DNA from 3 places in the Paenibacillus sp. 2TAB19 genome. Region 1 is predicted to be linked to each of the others. Evidence: riboswitches for the same ligand, from Rfam matches in the RefSeq annotation. Region 1 holds a riboswitch; each other region holds the start of a gene.
What was found. Region 1 has a riboswitch for cyclic di-GMP ahead of AB4Z33_RS30375 (methyl-accepting chemotaxis protein). Riboswitches for the same ligand answer to the same signal wherever they lie in the genome.

Region 1 (3,825 bases):
ATCGGCGCTTCGCGCTTCAGCTTGCGGATCGTATACGTGCCGTCTTGTCGGCCGCGCCATTCCAGCGTGTCGCCCTCCAGCGCAGAACGCGTGATCAGCACGATCTCAGCGCTTACGACGAAGCAGGACAGCATGCCGACCCCGAACTGGCCGATATAGTCGTCATCCCCATCCAACTCCTCGCGTTTAGACGTGCTTCCGATCTGCGAGAGGAAGCGGTGAATTTCGGGCTCCGTAAGGCCGATGCCGTTGTCATGAATCGCAATTGTTTTCGATGCGTATAGCTCAAATAATATTTTCGGCTCAAATTGATGCCCAAGCTTCCTGCGAGCTGTGATAGCGTCGACGCCATTTTGCAGCAGCTCTCTTACGAACACGCCCGGATTCGAATATAGATGCTTGGAGAGCAGTTCAATCATGCCCTGTAAATTTACTTGAAAGTTCATTTCGCTCATCGTATCACCTGTCTCCAATATGTAAGTTAAACTTAGTTCAAAGGCAATGCCGTCTGTATACGTTCATCATTCGCTGTTCTTGAACGTTATCCTTCTTTATCGACATATTGATCGATGTCCGACACTCTTTGCCGTTTATAAATAAAAAGAGTGCAGAGCGGCTATCGCTCTGCACTCCCTGTCCTGATTGCCCTGTCCTATATTTTGAATACCGAAGCGCGTTCCTTGAGCGCCTCCGATGATTCCGTCAACCGCTTCGACAATTCGCCCAGCTCGTCGGAAATGCCGTTCTGCATGTCGGACAGACCGCTTATTCCTTCCATCTGGCCGTTCACTTCCGTCGATTTCTCCAGCAGCTTATCGACGGCCGTAACGATATGCGTCATGCCTTGCGTAATCTCGTTGATCGCAGTCGATATTTCACTCACTTGATCAGATAACACTCCGCTCTGCGCTTCAATTGCCTGGAACGTCTCGCTAGCCGTTTCCGACGTCTCGCGAGTAGACTTGATGACATCCGAGAATTGGCTTATCGTACGGCCGCTGGCTGCGACATCCGCTTGAATAAGCGCCAGCTCCTTCGTAATCTGCTTCGAGATTGCGTCGGTCTGACCCGACATCTTGCGAATTTCTTCTGCAACGACCGCGAAGCCGCGACCGTGCTCGCCTGCGCGTGCCGATTCGATCGATGCGTTAAGCGATAATAGATTCGTCTGCGTATTAATATCTTGAATGCCTGCCAGGAACTTCGCAACATTGCCGTAGCGTTCATTCATCGATTCGAATGCGGCCGTCAGTTTATCGAACTGCTCCGCCGTCTCATTCACTTTCAGCACAACGCCCGCCATCTGTTGCGAGCCGTTAAGCGATGCTTGCTTCATCTTCTGCATATCGCCATTTATGTACTCACTGGACGCCGCGATCTCTTCCGAGCTTGCCGAGATTTGTTCGGTTACCGCCGAAATCGATGATGCGTCGTCATACTGGGCTTGCAATGACGTCTTGCCATATTCGATCTGGCCTTTGACCTGCTCGGAAGCGTCACGGTTGCTGCCGATCTTCTCCGTCATCTGGTTCGATACGCCTAACACCGTACCGCTCACATCAATCGTCGCTTTGATCGTCTCGCGCAGGTTGCTGCCCATGTCGGCGAGCGATGCGTCGATATCTCCGAATTCATCGGCGCGCTGCAGCTTCGACTGCTCCGTGAATTGATTGTTCCGGTACGCTTCGATCCGTTTCATAATGCCGGACAAGCCGGTCTTAATCGAACGTGTAATGCCAAATATCATAAAGGCAGGCAATACCGCCAATAGGATGACATTCACGAGAATGATTATATTCGCGCTATCGACGCTTTTGTTAAGCGACTTCTGCATAGACTGCGTATCTTCAGACAACTTTTTCTCCATCGCTTCTTTGGAAAAATCAATTATGATCGTGTAGACGCTGATCAGATCCGACACGCGCAGCGACTTTTCTTCAGCCGTTAATGCATTGACATCAATAGAAGTCGTGCTCAAATTCGTATAGGCAAGATCCAGCACCTTGATCTGATTCACATATTTTTGAGCATTCTCTTCGGCCGGATATTTAATATCCATAGCCTCGAATTGTTTACTTAATTGCTCTAAGCTAGTCGGGATTGTCGCTAACTCCGTCTTAATCGCAACAGCGTTCTCTTCCTCGGTACCGTTCTCGATCGCATCGATCATTTTCAGCATCGTCTTCAGCAGCTTGCCCGACACCGCTTGGTAATTACGTTCAGCTTCGGACAGCTTCTCGGACTCATCTACCGCGTTTGCTACCGATAAGTTCTGGGTATAGATGAATGCCCCAGCACCTAAGTTAAATAGGGTAATAATGGCGGAGATAATAAACAACTTCGTCGTAATCTTCTTCCCGTTCAACTTTTTCAAGCTTACTTGCCTTACTGTTTGCAGTGCTTTGCCAAGCCATGCTTTTCCTGTTGTTGCCCACGATGCTGCCTTCATGCTGATTCTCCCGCTCCCTCTGTCTACTCGAAAAATAGCAAAAAAGCTATCCAGGCCCCAGTCGGCGGATAGCTAAATAAAGCTAATCTAACCAACTGGCGGTCTGGCAGCCATAGCGTCTTGCCCCTTAGGCCCATAACTTTGCGTCCTTGCCTTTCGACAAGTTTGCCTTTTTCAGTTTGTCTGTTTTTTACATCAGCTTACATTATAGGACAGATTTCCTCTCATGTACATCCTTTTTTCCTATTTTTTCATGGCGAATTCAGGAACAGGGTCGCATTGCAATACCTTCTTGCGAGAGTATGAAAATAGGACGTTTGAATCGATATGACGGCTACCAGCAAAATATTGCGTATCGCTTCCCGCTGCTTGTCCGTCAATCCCGACAGCCTGTCCGCAAACCGATTGGCCGCTCCTCGAATGACCTCCTCTGTAAGCAGGTCCTGGTGTGGCTGCCCCTTCAGATGGCCGGTAATATCGAGTAATTGGTCGTTATTCGCGTCGAGCTCCTCGAACATCTTCGTATAAGTGGCGTACAGTTCGATCGGACCGACAAGATCATCGGACTCGTCTTCCGGCTTACCGAGCACAATCTCGAACAGCTTACGTATCGACTCGAAGTCGAGATTCGACTTCAGATCATCGATAATGAACAACAGCGCAGCTTGATTAAGGGAATATTTCTTCCCGGCCTTCGGACAGTCAAAATACGACYTAAAGTCTCTTTTGACCCAATTTTGCATAGAAGTAATGGAAAGGTTCGAATATTCAATAAGCTGACCCAGCGCCGATATTTCCTGCAGCGAGAAGCCTTTCACCTCACTGCCCTTAATTAACTTCTCTATTATAGGCGGCAGAAGCGTGGCGAGAAAGGCAGGCAATGTCGTCCCCTTCTCCAGATCGTACCGATGCGACTTCGCCCAAGCGCTCTGCAGCACTTGAATCGGCTTCTGACTGCTGCTGCCGCGCAAGGAGAGTAACAGCTCCGCCATCTCTTTTCGAGTAAGCGTAAAGGACTCCATATTCCTTCCTCCTMGCATTCACGACTTCGTCAAATTTGCTTACAAGTTCTTATGAACTTATCATATGCTCGCATTAGAGGGTTGTAAAGGGACGATATTCAATGAAAACAAGCCATCGTGCTTTCCAAAATACCGTTTATCGTGCAAAAACGGCGCTTAACGTTGCATACGACGGTTGTCATATGTTGTAATCATTCKGTATAGTTTAATTACCACACTCCTAACGTTAGGAGATGTACAGGTTGGTTAACTAAAAAATTCAAAAAACAAAGGGTAGTGAGAAACGAAAATGGGTATAGGATTCAATTTATTCATGGTTGCTCTTCTTATTTTATTAACTGCTTTTTTCGTGGC
Region 2 (7,079 bases), on a different contig from region 1:
CCGGTTAGGGGTCGTAAGAATTGGCCGTTGCTGTTCGACACGAAGCATCAGCCAAAGGGCTCGTACTACAAAGTGATTAGCCAAACGGCGGAAGCGCTTGAAGGCTAATAGCTAGTGAGACGGTAAACAGTGAAAGACGGCCGCCATCCCTATATTAGGGAAAGGAGGCCGTCTTTCGTTTCCCCGCGTTAGGATACGAAGCCAAAGCCGAGGATCGTAAACCTTTTGCACGCGTGATTGGGCGACATCTCGATTTCCACCGTGTGCTCACGCGATTCTTGCTCCGTATACAAGATGACTACATGGCAATGGGTCCATTTGATTGCCTGTGGGTCGACGACTTTCACAATCTTGCCGTCAACGTAAATGTTAGCGCTGCCGTAATCGTCGCTTCCTGAATCTTTGTAGACCAAGAGGAGACTTTTGCTGCGAATCGTCATCGTAAAGTTGTGGTTACTCGAATCTGCCGTATGCATCCAATTGTTAGGGAATTGAGGCGTGCCGTACGGTTGGTCGTCCATCTCCGCCATTTGAAGTTCGGTATCGATTGCGTCGAAGCCTCCTTCCGATATATTGGCTATGCTAGAGCCGTTGGCCCGATCCAACAAAAGGACATGGACGAAGTCATTACCGATTACCGGCGGCTTGTCGATCACAATATGTTCATGATCCATGGCGGAACGGTCGGTTTCGGCGAACAGCCAGCCTAGACAATCGGCCATGATTGTATGACCTGCATTGGTCGGATGGTAGATGTCGCTGAAAAATTGCTCTTTGGTAATGATGTTCCCCTCGTCTTTGGTTATCTGAAATTGGTCCACCACCGCATCTTTTATGCTTACCATGGGAAGCTCATAATGATAACCAACGGGCGCAAGCCGATCTTGCAAATTCCAGTCGCTTTRGAACACACTGAACAATAGGATGACGGCTGGAGCGTTGTCAGCAGTCAGTGCTTTTAATACCAGGCTTTCGTAACAGCTCCCTTCCGTTTCGTCGTCGGCGTCATTGACTGCAAATTCCACAATGACGATATCAGGGCGTACGGCTCCATCTCTCAGAACATCCCTCTGATAACGAATCATCCCCAGCTCGGAGGGCGTGCCGCCGAGTCCAGCTTTGACGAAACGAATAGAATCGCCGCCGTCCTTTCCGAACATCGACTTGAAGGTGGAATATGACCGATGAGCATAGCAGTCGGTATGGAGCGGATTAGCTCCCGCGCCGTGAGTAATGGAGCCGCCAATGTAGGCAATCGTAATCTCTTCGCCTCTTTTCGCTTTTTCGATAGCGGTTTTTAATCTCCTGTTGTTTCCTTTGTTTAATAGCGATTTGGCAATTAAATCGTTGTATGCTTCGTCTGTCATAGATAATCTCCTCTCTTTTAAATATGATCTTAAAACGAATGGGAGGATAAGAAAACCTGCTGAATCATAGCTGTATCGGGGTTGAACAGATTGGCAGTAGCAGGAATATTGCACCAAATATAATCGGTCGACAATATCGAACAAAGGAAGATTGTGACAAAATGATGATTTCTTAAAAAAATTAACGAAATCTCTATTTCAAATCTATTGATCTCTGAAATGTAAAATAGTAGAATGTTCCTATTCGCTGTAAATGTTTACTAATTGTATCGATGAACTTTCCTAAAATCACATAATGCAAATCCGTCGAAAGACGAGAGACGCAAAGCTATAGGGACTACTTCTCAAAAAGAAATGTCAGCCAGTTGCAAAAGATTTAGCAGAGGCATGTCTATGGTCGTCCATAGGCATGCCTCTTTGCTTACAACAAAAAAGAGAGAATAACGAAATAGGAGAGAGTGGAGACAATGAGCGAGCAAGAGATGAATATCCGGACCTTATTTCCAAGCGACGACGGCAACGAGCGACAACGAGACGATCTTATAGCACTATTCAGGCAAATCGTAGAAGGGGTCGATGCTTTAAAGGATCCCGATTCCGTTAATTTAAAAGGAACGAAAGATAGAGGAGCTACTTTCTATCAGGATTTAACGAAGAACAGCCGCATTCCCGTTAGCGGAAGCACGCAAAATGAAGTGAACGGCGAGCTGCTCAAGCTTCTGCACGGTCATCCCTACCATACGAAATACTTTTTGACTAATATTTTGCCCATGGCCAGTATTCCGGGCATCATGGGAATGCTCACCGCTTTTATGGTGAATGGCAATAACTTGTGGGACGTATACGGACCTGCCGGAGCGGAGGCCGAAGTCAGAGTCGTTGCCATGATGTCGGCGCTGATTGGTTATGACCCTACGGCAAGCGGCGGATATACGACTTGGGGCGGGCAAGGGGCCATCTTTACGGGACTTCGACTAGCCATTAATAAATATGACGCCAAAGCTGCAAAAGCAGGCGTACCTGACAACTTGTTTGCCTTCTGCTCGGAAGCGGCTCATTACAGCCTGTTCAAATCGATGGAAGCAACGGGTCTGGGCAGCAATAACCTGATCAAAATCCGTACGCGAGAAGACAGCTCCATGGATGTTCGGGATCTCGAAGAGAAAGTGGAGAGCGTTATTTTAAGCGGAGGCGTCCCTGTGTACATTGTGGCAACGACAGCGACGACGGATGCGATGGGCATCGATAATGTCGAGGAAATCTTGGCTGTGTCAGAGGAACTAGCGACAAAGCATGGCATTCAAAGGCCGCATATCCACGCGGATTCAGCGCTGGGCGGATTTTTTGCCTTCTTTAACGATTACGACTTTGAAGGAAATCTACATAAATTCGATACTGAAACACTATCTGCGCTTCAAGCGATAAGGGAGAGAATGAAGCATTTGGGATTGGCGGATTCGTTGTGCTTTGACTTCCAGAAGCTCGGTCAAACGCCGTACTCCACGAGCTTATTCCTTGTGAAGCGGGCATCCGATCTCAAGCTGCTTGATTTGGAGCCGGATGAAACGCCGTATGTTGGACATCGGGGTTATGGGGATTATCATACGAGCTATACGCTGGAATGCTCTAGAATGGGCAGCTCGATCAGTATTTTAAGCGCGCTAACGGCTTTCGGCATCGAAGGTTATCAGAAGCTGCTCGCCCAATTCGTCGAAGTCAATATAGCGTTCAGGAAGACGTTGGCTGCCGAAGTTCCCGAAGCCGTCATCGTCAATCCGCTAAATCCGGGCATTATCACGCTGTTRCGTTTGTATGCAGATCGTAAAAACGGCTATCACGCGGAATACGAGGGGCTCCGCAGCTATGCGGAGATTGAGCGCGAAAATAAGCTGAACGAGCTATTGTTCGAAATATTGGGCAGAGACCGCGGAAAAATGTTTTTCGGAGATACGAAGAAGCATCTCTACGTGCCAACCGCGGACCGGGCGGGTCAAATTGCGCTGTATGCGGCTAAGTTATTCGTCATCTCTCCGTACACGCAAACTTCCGATGTCGGTGCAATCGTTCACTATTTGAAACAAAAAATCGCTGAAACGTATGCCGCTTTTGATCGGCTATCCACGAAGGAGAACAACCATGAAGAAATCTATTCTTAAATTGAATTGGTTCAGAGAACATCTTGCAGTCAAAATCTCGGTCAGCATCCTGCTGCTGCAGGTCGTGACATGCGTAGCCTTTGCTCTGTCCGGCTATATGACGCAGAGCAACCTCTCGGAGAAGCTTCTGGAGCAATTCGATAAGCGGCTCGCGACGGATATTCAAATCGCGTCGAACACGCTCGCAGCCATTCCGGGAAGCGATATTCAACTGACAGGGGCGGACGATCCGAACTACGCGATAATCAAGACGGAGCTCGAGAAGCTCCAGACCGTTCATAGCTTGGAGAACATTTATATTTTATCCAATACCCAGGATGAAGAACGGATTCTGATTTTGTCGGGCGTCCCTGACGACTTCGGAACCGCTTATCCGTTTACTGATGAAATGAGGGAAGCCATTGCTTCCAAGAAAACGATGTTCAGTCCGATTTACGACGATGAATACGGCACGCATAAATCTATCTTCGTGCCGCTGACCGATAAATCCGGCACCGTGTACGGCATCTTGGGCATCGATCTCGATGCTTCCGTTGTGCCTGAGACTGCATCCAGCTCGAACTGGATGACCATTATCATTTCCGTCATCGTCTTCGTAGTCGGCAGCGTGATCGCCGTTATTATTAGCCGAATCATTACGAATCCGCTTCGCAAACTGATGATTGCAGCCGAGAAAGTAGCGGCCGGCGATATGAGAAGCCAGTTCTCGATCGACAGCAAGGATGAGATCGGCAAGCTGGGTGCCGCTTTCGGCATCATGATTACGAGCTTAAAAACATTGATCGAGCAGGTCATCGCTTCGTCCGCCCTTATCGGGGATACGAGCAAGCATCTGAAGCAATCCGTGAATGAATCGACGAATAGCGCGCAGCAGGTGGCCGAATCGACGAGCAAAATGACAGAAGGCATTACGGAGATCGTGCAGAGCGTATCCGAAAGCCACTCGAGCATTCATAACATTGATACCGACATCAAAGAAGTATCGGCAGGCATGAAGGAAATTCAAGAAATCGCGTCCGAGGTCCATTCGCAATCGGAGCAGGGGCAAGAGCTTGTCGATCGTACCCTCCAACAAATGGAGACGATCAAGCAGGCGATGCAGCAGTCGCAGCAAGCGGCAGCGGCGCTGGAGACACGTTCCAATGAAATCGGAGAGATTATCGGCATTATAACCGAAATATCGACGCAGACGAATCTGCTTGCGCTTAATGCTTCGATCGAGGCGGCACGGGTCGGCGAGCTCGGAAGAGGCTTCGCGGTCGTTGCCGAGGAAGTCAAGAAGCTGGCAACGCAGTCCGCTCAAGCGGCGCTGTCCGTTAACGAGCTCGTCTCGAGCACGCAATCGAACAGCCATCTGGTTAAGCAAAGCATCGAAGAAGGAACGAAGGCTGTCGAGCTTGGCCATTCTTGGATTAGCGGTACCCACCAAAACTTCAAGCATATATATTCGGGCGTTTCAGAGTTTACCGTCCACACGAACCATATGTCCGGCTCGCTGGAGAAGGTAGAGCATTCCTTCGTACGCATCACGGATGCCATGCAGCAAATTAACGGGGTCACGCAGGAGCAGGCAGCCGGCACGGAAGAGGTTGCTGCGTCCGCGCAACAGCAAAGCGCGGCCATGCAGGAAATATCGGCTGCCATCCAGCAGCTGTCGTCTCTATCGGTTGACTTGAACGAATCGGTAAAGCCGTTTAAGCTGTAGTAGTATCGTTCGAGCACACTGAGCCCTTCCGCCTTCGAGCGGGAGGGCTTTTTATTGCGAAGAAACTTTCTGATAATGAAACGAGGACTCGAAACATGTCTGATGTGACCTTTTACCGCCATGAGGCGCTGCCTTTCTTGGAAGCTAAGCGATGTCTGAAGAGCGATCTAGCGTACCAAAAGCATTTTCATGAGGAATATTCGATCGGGTTAATCGATAAAGGCGTGACGAACGCTTGGTGCGACGGAACCATGCACCGGGTTGAGGATGGAAAGGCAATCAGCTTTCCGCCGATGATGCTGCATGCCTGCCAGCCGGAGACGGGAATGGAGTGGAATTACAAAATGCTGTTCGTCAAGCAGGCTTGGTTAGAGCAGCTTGACCTTGAACAGCGGGAGCGCGATCAGCTTCATATCCCGTTTCTTTTGGCCGAGGACAAAAATAGAGTCTGTCGCTATCGCATTAACCAAACGATGGAGGCTTTTATGGGAAACGGTTCTCCTCTTGAAATCGAGACGGCTATGATTGAGCTGATACATGATCTCGTTAGTCGGAACGCTTCAGATTTGGTGCATGAAATACAACAAGGCAAGCAGGATCAGAAGTACGTCAAGCTTGTACAGGACTATATGCATGAGCATTTTACAGAGAAGCTAACGATGGAGGAGCTCGAGAACGTAACGGGAATAAGTCGATTTCATCTCATTCGGTTGTTTAAACGATGGAATCATCTGCCACCGCATGCCTATCAGAATCTGCTGCGCATTAATTATGCCAAGGCCGAATTGATGAAGCGGCGACCGATTGCCGACATTGCAACCGATGCGGGATTTTATGACCAGAGCCATTTTGCGAGAACGTTCGGCAGGATTGTAGGAGCAACGCCATACTCTTACGCGTTGTCATCTTAATAACAAAGAGCAATTTTGTACAATACCGTCATCCCTCTACTCCGTACAATGGAAGGAACTTGAGTAGGGGAGAGATGTTGGATGTACCATGAATCGAATTTGGAAAAACAATTTTCAGCGGCTCTAAAGTCAATCGCTCGCCGTGATGACCTGAAAGCTTACGTAGAGCGGACACCAGAGCTCTATGTGCTGCTTCAGCAGGCCGCTTCTCGATATGTTACGGGTGAAACCCGACAAGAGGGAGTTGCCGCTAGCCGCCGGCTGGCCGGGGAAGGTTATAAGCTTTCCATCGAATATATCGGAGAGAATACGTCGGATGCTGACGAATGCGAAGCGGCTGCTGCGGAGATGAAGGCGCTCATTCAAGATTTGGGTCGTGCCGGACTTCCAGCCCGCGTATCCTTCGATCTGTCGCATATCGGGCTTTCGTTGGATAAGGAGCTTGCATACTCCCATCTGATGGATCTGGCGGCAAATGCCAATGCTGTAGGCGCAGAGATTGAATTATTCATCAGCATGGAAGAGTCCAGCAAGACGGAGGATATACTATCTGTCTACACAAGCGCTGCTACAACTTATTCGAACTTAGGCATTACGTTGCAAGCTCATTTGAATCGAACGCCGCAGGATTTGGAAGCTCTAGCTGATTCGCGACGTCGGGTACGGATCGTGAAAGGCGCTTATCAAGAACCGGAAGACCGCGCAATCCATCGGTCTCCTGCTCTTAATGAACGTTATTTGGAGCTTGTGGAATGCGCCATTCGTCAAGGCCATCACGTATCGATTGCTACCCATGATGAAGCGATTGTGGATGAAGTGCTGAAGAACGGGTGGCTGTCTCATGGCCATGCCGAATTCGAGACGCTGTACGGTGTTCGTCCGGAGCTGGGAAGCAAGCTGAAGGCAGACGGGCACTCGGTTAGAATCTATCTCCCATATG
Region 3 (7,079 bases), on a different contig from region 1:
TATCTAGCAAAAAAATAGATCAAAATTTTACAAAAAGGCGGGGACCGACACTCCAAAACCTCCTCAGTTCCTTTATAAACAAGACCAATCGACAAAAAAACTGCCCCGATTACCGTAAAGGCTATCAGGGCAGTTGCTTAGCAATTCTTAATTCTATGCTTTTGTTGATTTTTTCTTTTTGAACGTAAGCAATCCAATCAACAGCAGGCCAAGACCTGCCATATAAGTAGGCAACGAGCTTGTATCGCCTGTTTTCGGAAGCGTTGCTAATGGAACTTCGTTGTCTGTAACAGATGCTTCGTCTTCTTCTTTAACTGCATCCGTATCAGTGTCAACCGATCCTTGCGGTACCTCGTTGTCACCCTCTTCGACAACTTCCTCTTCACCTGCGTCTACCGATCCTTGAGGCGTATCGTCTTCGTCAACAACAACTTCTGTTTCCGGTGTTGCTGTTGGCTCAACTGTCGGAGTCGGTTCTACCGTTGGTTCCGGTGTCGATTCTGGCGTTTCTACCGGCGTAGGAGCTGGCCTTGGTGTTGTTGTTGGTTGTGTCGTTGGTTCCGTTGTCGGCTCTACCGTTGGTTCCGGTGTCGGAACTGGTGTCGGTTCTGGCTTTACTGTCGGCTCCGGTGTCGGTGCCGGCGTTGGTTCTGGCGTTGCTGTAGGCTCCGGTGTCGGAGTCGGCGTTGGTTCTGGCGTTGCTGTCGGCTCCGGTGTCGGAGTCGGCGTTGGTTCTGGCGTTGCTGTCGGCTCCGGTGTCGGAGTCGGCGTTGGTTCTGGTGTTGCTGTCGGCTCCGGTGTCGGAGTCGCTGTTGGTTCTGGTGTTGCTGCCGGCTCCGGTGTCGGGGTCGCTGTTGGTTCTGGTGTTGCTGTCGGCTCCGGTGTCGGAGTCGCTGTTGGTTCTGGTGTTGCTGTCGGCTCCGGTGTCGGGGTCGCTGTTGGTTCTGGTGTTGCTGTCGGCTCCGGCGTCGGAGTCGGTGTTGGTTCTGGTGTTGCTGTTGGTTCCGGTGTCGGTACAATTACAGTCTTCTTCACGAAAAACTCGATTTCACGGATTTTATCCGTCTGAGCTGTCGAGGAACCGGATTTGGTCCCGCTTGCTCCGTAGGATGTCGTCTCCGTTTTATATTTGTTGCCCGATTTCCAAGTAATCTTTACGCACACGACATCATGTTTCAATAAATCCGTGTCGTTGATTACGTTCCAATTAACAGTCTTCTTGTTGTTCTTTAATTCGCCGCTCACGACTTTTTTGCCGCTAGGTCCTACTTCAAAGCTATTAGAATTACCTACCGTATATTTATAGCTGGCATCGTAGCCTTCCGTGCAGCCTGGAGCCGGCAGTTCCTTGTAGTAAAATTTCACATAGGATATTGTTTGTTCTTTATAATAAGTTACCCATTTCCACTTACCGTTGACTTTTTCGTATTTCTCATAAGCATACTGAGGCGCCTGAAGGCCACTTCCGCTAATAGCACCGCCGTCATACTCATAGGTTTTAGTTGCACCATCCGATAACCCTTCAACTTTCACGCAAGTAATGGCATAACCATCTCCCGCATTCCAGTTCAAATTGGTTTTATCGTAGTCGCGGGAACCGCTAACGACTTGGTCCCCATCATCGGATAGGGAAAAATTATAGTTGTAAAAGAAGACCTCATCCACATAATCGCCGCTGCAATTGCTTGCCGCCCCACCGCCGCTTCCATGGGCAAAAACCGTACCAGCCGTACCGATCGTTAAGATGACGACCAACTTCAACAATAGGGCTGACTTCAACCACTTCTTCTTAATCATAAATACCCTCCCCCATAATATATGACGTCATGGCTTCCGCAAAATAAAAAAGACCGCCATGACAGTTCATGGCGGTCGGACGATCATAGCATCGATAGCTTAACGATGCCTTAGACTCCTGGCTTTGCGTCCCAACCTTTCGGATGGTTTGCGATTTACATGAGATATTGTTGTTTTGTTAGCTTTTTTGCATAAATATGTAACAATTGTGATTCGCAAGTCCTATTCTATTACTGTTACTATGAAGGTGTCAATACTAGATTAGCATTTTGAGAACATAAATTTCACGCCATTAAATGTATGCGTATTCATGCGTTTGTTCGACAAATTTCATCATGATAATTAGTAGAAGAAATAAGAAAAAGCGCGGCCGTCAGACGGTTATTCACCATCAACACGGCCACGCTTCTATAGTTATTTATATCTTGCTTCCATATAGCTCGTCTCTTACTCGCCAGAGCGATGATCTCTCATATGCGGGAACAACAGTACGTCCCGGATCGAAGGCGCATTCGTTAACAGCATAATGAGACGGTCGATGCCGATTCCCAAACCGCCAGTAGGCGGCATGCCGTATTCAAGGGCGCGGATGAAGTCATCATCCATCTCATGCGCTTCGTCGTTGCCGTGCTCTTTCTCTACGAGCTGTGCCTCGAACCGTTCGCGCTGGTCAATCGGATCGTTCAGCTCGGTAAAGGCGTTCGCGTGCTCGCGTGCTACGATGAATAGCTCGAAGCGGTCCGTGAAGCGCGGATCGGCTTCACTCTTCTTCGCCAGCGGCGAGATCGCAACCGGATGTCCGGTAACGAACGTAGGCTGGATGAGCGTATGCTCGCCAAATGTTTCGAAGAACGCGTTCAAGATATGACCAAACGTCATATGCGGCTCAACCGCAACTTTATGCTCTTTAGCAAGGCGATGTGCTTCCTCGTCGGTCATCTCCACGCTGAAGTCGACACCTGTAAGTTCCTTCACGAGATCTACCATCGAGACGCGGCGCCATTGCGGAGTCAAGTCGACTTCTTGGCCTTGGTACATAATCTTCGTTGTGCCAAGCACCTCTTGTGCGATATGCGCAATCAGATTCTCGGTCAGAGCCATAATATCTTTGTAGTCAGCGTAAGCCTCATACAGCTCGATCATTGTGAACTCAGGGTTGTGACGCGTCGAGATACCCTCGTTGCGGTATACGCGGCCGATCTCATATACCTTCTCCAAGCCGCCCACGATAAGACGTTTTAGATGAAGCTCGATCGCAATACGCATATAAAGCTGCATATCTAGCGCATTATGATGAGTGATGAAAGGACGAGCAGCAGCTCCGCCCGCTATCGAGTGCAACGTTGGTGTCTCTACTTCTAAGTAACCTCTCGAATCGAGATAACGGCGCATCGATTGAATGATTTTGGACCGGGTAATAAACGTTTGTTGAACGTCCGGATTCACAATCAGGTCGACATAACGTTGACGATAGCGCAGTTCGACGTCCTTCAGGCCATGGTACTTGTCAGGCAGCGGAAGCAACGACTTCGTCAATACGTCAACATCTTGCGCTTTGACGGAAACTTCGCCTGTATTCGTCTTGAACACGACGCCATGTACGCCGACAATATCACCAATATCAAGCAGATCGAAAGCAGCGAACTTATGCTCTTCGACCGTGTCCTTGCGGACGTAGATTTGAATCTTGCCGCTCAAGTCCTGGATATGCGCGAAGCCTGCCTTGCCCATGCCGCGCTTCTGCATAATACGGCCGGCGATGCTCACTTTAACCGCTTGGCCTTCCAGCTCTTCCTTCGTAGACGCTTCATAGGCTGTTAGTATATCTTTGGCATTATGAGTGCGCTCGAACTTCTTGCCGAATGGGTCAACGCCTAAAGCGCGAAGCTCGTCTAGTTTGTCTCTGCGGATCTGCAGAAGCTCACTAAGCTCCTGCTCCTGTCCCTGCTCGTTATTCTCATGTTCCACTTTCGTTCATCTCCCTGATACGTAAGGGTAACCGATAACGTTCAAAAAGCTTCCGGCAAGGAAGCTTTCTAAACCATTCATCGCAAACCTTATTTTTTGATATCGACAATTTTATATTGAATGATGCCGGCTGGTACGTTCACTTCTACAACGGTGCCTTTTTTCTTGCCTAGAATCGCCTTGCCAACCGGACTTTCATTAGAAATCTTATTTTGGAGCGGATCGGACTCCGCAGTGCCTACAATCGCATATTCCATTGTGTCGCCGAATTCCATATCTTCAACCGTTACAATCGAACCAATGCTCACCGTATCGATATCGATATCATCGTTATTGATGATACGCGCATTACGAAGCATCTTCTCAAGCGTAATAATACGGCCTTCGATAAATGCCTGCTCATTCTTCGCGTCCTCGTATTCGGAGTTCTCGCTAATATCGCCATAACCGATTGCAACCTTGATCCGCTCAGCGACTTCGCGGCGCTTGATCGACTTTAAGGTTTCCAGTTCCTCTTCAAGCTTCTTTAAGCCGTCCTGAGTCAGAATGATTTGCTTATCGTTCATCTTTCCGATTCTCCCGTCGTGTGACTTATTTTCATACCGTGTATGAATTCACTGTTACCTAATATATTACGCTTCATTGCCATCATACCTTGAGTCATTTCACTTTAAAGGAGTCTCTTGAGAGCCTCTTTGGATTATATTGCACGATTATATTTCAAAGTTGCCCCCAATGTCAATCAAAGCCAAACGTCCCATTGAAACCGTTTCACTTAGGCGTGAATCCATACATTCCGCATCATGCCGACATCTGTCGAACTTTGTCGATGCAAGTGCCGCTGCCTCCAAAATGAAGCATGCTCCGACATGGCGCTCCATTAAAAGCAGCGGCAACCGGCGATCCATTTAATGAATGATCTCTTCCGCTGCGGTATGGACGGATGAAGCGCCATTCTGCTCCTGCACGGCCTCTTCCTCCAATGAACGAATATAATTTTCCAAAATCGCCACCATGCGATCGCGGTCCGTTTCTTCCATAATAACGTCCTTCACGCGCGCGCCGCCTGGCAAGCCCTTCAAATACCATGCTAAGTGCTTGCGCATCTCGCGCACGGCTACCGCTTCGTTCTTCAGCGCGATCAGTCGGTCAAGGTGCAAGATCGCGACTTCCATCTTCTCGCGCGGTGCCGGATCGCCCAGAAGCTCGCCCGTTGCCAAGTACTGAATCGTACGATAGAGCATCCATGGGTTGCCCAACGCGCCGCGTCCGATCATAACGCCGTCGACGCCGGTGTGATCCAGCATCCTTCTCGCGTCTTCTGGCGAGAATACGTCGCCATTCCCAATTACGGGAATAGATACCGATTGTTTGACATCCCTTATGATGTCCCAATTCGCCTTGCCCGTATACAGTTGCTCCCGCGTCCGTCCATGTACGCTAACGGCTTTGCCGCCTGCGCGCTCAACCGCACGAGCGTTCTCGATCGCATAAATATGCTCGTCATCCCAGCCGATACGCATCTTCACCGTAACCGGCTTTTTCACTGCGTCTACGACAGCAGATACCATCTCATAGATTTTGTTCGGGTCAAGCAGCCAACGAGCGCCGGCGTCGCATTTCGTTACCTTCGGTACGGGGCATCCCATATTAATGTCTATAATGTCTGCATTCGTCTGCGTATCGACAACCTTCGCCGCCTCGACCAGCGACTCACGGTCGCCGCCGAATATTTGCAAGCTAAGCGGCTTCTCGCGCTCGTCAACGAACAGCATCTCCATCGTTCGTTTATTTCCGTGCAGGATCGCCTTGTCGCTCACCATCTCCGCGCATACAAGTCCCGTTCCGAATTCCTTTGCTATTAAACGAAAAGCAGGGTTGCACACGCCTGCCATCGGCGCCAGCACGACCCTATTCTTCATCTCGATGTCGCCGATTTTCAGCATGCCGTTCCAAACTCCTCATTGATATTATTTGATCCCAAGCGCCCTGTGCCGGACGTCAGGCTTTATTCACGGTTATCCGACATTAATTCCTCATAGTCGATCCCAAGCGTGCTCGCGATATGGTTAAGCAGCTTCGGGTCTGTCTTCCTCGTACCGCGCTCAAGCGAGCCCAATACCGCAACAGATACGCCAAGTACTTTGGCCAGCTCCTGCTGTGTGTAACCCTTCAGCTTCCGAAAGGCTCTGACGCGCTGCGCCAATTGATTGTTTTCCATAACGTGATGCCTTCCTTTCCATCCTGAAGCGCGCTGCCGGCCGCACGTGCAACCTCACTCTGCAGCGTATGCGATACTTCGATAACATCGTTTAACGGCACAAGCACGAATGACCGCTCCATCATGCGCGGATGCGGCAGTGTCAGCTCCTCTTGATCCATTCTGACATTATCGTATAGCAGGAGGTCGAGGTCAATGGTTCTCGGTCCCCAACGTATCTGCCTAACTCGCCCTAGCTGCAGCTCATATTCGAGGAGCTTGCGCAGCAGTTCGATCGGACTGAGCGAAGTGCGGATCGCTATCGCCATGTTCAGAAATGCAGGCTGATCTGTATAGCCGACAGGATCTGTCTCATAGATGCCCGACACACTCCGTACTTCAATGGTTGGTTCATGGTCAATCAGTCCGATAGCCTCCATCAGAAGCTGCTCTCGCTCTCCCATATTCGACCCTAAAGCGACGTACGCTTCGAATGACTGCCCGTTAGGCGGGAATCGCTCTTCCATGTGCATCCCGCTTTCTCCGCATCTCGATCGTTACCCCGTCAAAGTGGATATCGAACGGAGGATGCGGCTTTGTTACTCGAACCGTCACTTCATTTACCATAGTATAAGCTTCCAGAACCCGTGATGCAATGTGACCTGTTAAAGCTTCAATCAGCTTGAAAGGAGGTCCTTCCACGATCTCTTTCGTGAATGCATGGATCTCCGCGTAGTTAATTGTATAGTTCAAATCATCGGTCTCAGCAGCTTGGCCAAGCTCCATATGCAGCACGACATCGACGTAAAATTGCTGCCCCAGCTTATTCTCTTCGGCAAAAACGCCATGATACCCGTAGAAGCGCATCCCTTTAATCGCCATTTGGTCCATTTCCGTCACTCCCCTCACAGGCAAACGTCTTATTTCTTACTTTGTTGTCTTAAATTTCAAAATAGCGTCCGTCATCAAAGCGGTCTGCTTCATCTCGCGAACGTCATGCACCCTTACGATATGACTGCCTTGCGCGATACCAAGCGCGACTGTCGCGGCTGTGCCGAATGCCAACTCTTCCACGGGCAAGCTCAGCGTGTCGCGAATAAACCGTTTGCGCGAT

Region 2: another riboswitch for cyclic di-GMP. It lies ahead of AB4Z33_RS26020 (pyridoxal phosphate-dependent decarboxylase family protein); the one in region 1 lies ahead of AB4Z33_RS30375 (methyl-accepting chemotaxis protein).
Region 3: another riboswitch for cyclic di-GMP. It lies ahead of AB4Z33_RS11160 (LPXTG cell wall anchor domain-containing protein); the one in region 1 lies ahead of AB4Z33_RS30375 (methyl-accepting chemotaxis protein).

The regions. Positions count from the first base shown of each region.
Region 1 is NZ_JBFRGE010000157.1:8-3,832, reverse strand. Features, by position in the region: partial or broken gene AB4Z33_RS30380 (ATP-binding protein) at 1-455, opposite strand, end outside; gene AB4Z33_RS30375 (methyl-accepting chemotaxis protein) at 653-2,449, opposite strand; cyclic di-GMP riboswitch class I at 2,544-2,629, opposite strand; gene AB4Z33_RS30370 (DUF1836 domain-containing protein) at 2,701-3,471, opposite strand.
Region 2 is NZ_JBFRGE010000085.1:13,208-20,286, forward strand. Features, by position in the region: gene AB4Z33_RS26010 (endo-1,4-beta-xylanase) at 1-108, shown strand, start outside; gene AB4Z33_RS26015 (SGNH/GDSL hydrolase family protein) at 189-1,367, opposite strand; cyclic di-GMP riboswitch class I at 1,654-1,740, shown strand; gene AB4Z33_RS26020 (pyridoxal phosphate-dependent decarboxylase family protein) at 1,835-3,523, shown strand; gene AB4Z33_RS26025 (methyl-accepting chemotaxis protein) at 3,504-5,228, shown strand; gene AB4Z33_RS26030 (helix-turn-helix domain-containing protein) at 5,324-6,139, shown strand; gene AB4Z33_RS26035 (proline dehydrogenase family protein) at 6,221-7,079, shown strand, end outside.
Region 3 is NZ_JBFRGE010000020.1:55-7,133, forward strand. Features, by position in the region: gene AB4Z33_RS11160 (LPXTG cell wall anchor domain-containing protein) at 154-1,797, opposite strand; cyclic di-GMP riboswitch class I at 1,865-1,960, opposite strand; gene lysS (lysine--tRNA ligase) at 2,245-3,765, opposite strand; gene greA (transcription elongation factor GreA) at 3,855-4,331, opposite strand; gene dusB (tRNA dihydrouridine synthase DusB) at 4,674-5,711, opposite strand; gene AB4Z33_RS11180 (helix-turn-helix domain-containing protein) at 5,774-5,986, opposite strand; gene folK (2-amino-4-hydroxy-6-hydroxymethyldihydropteridine diphosphokinase) at 5,938-6,492, opposite strand; gene folB (dihydroneopterin aldolase) at 6,470-6,856, opposite strand; gene folP (dihydropteroate synthase) at 6,893-7,079, opposite strand, start outside.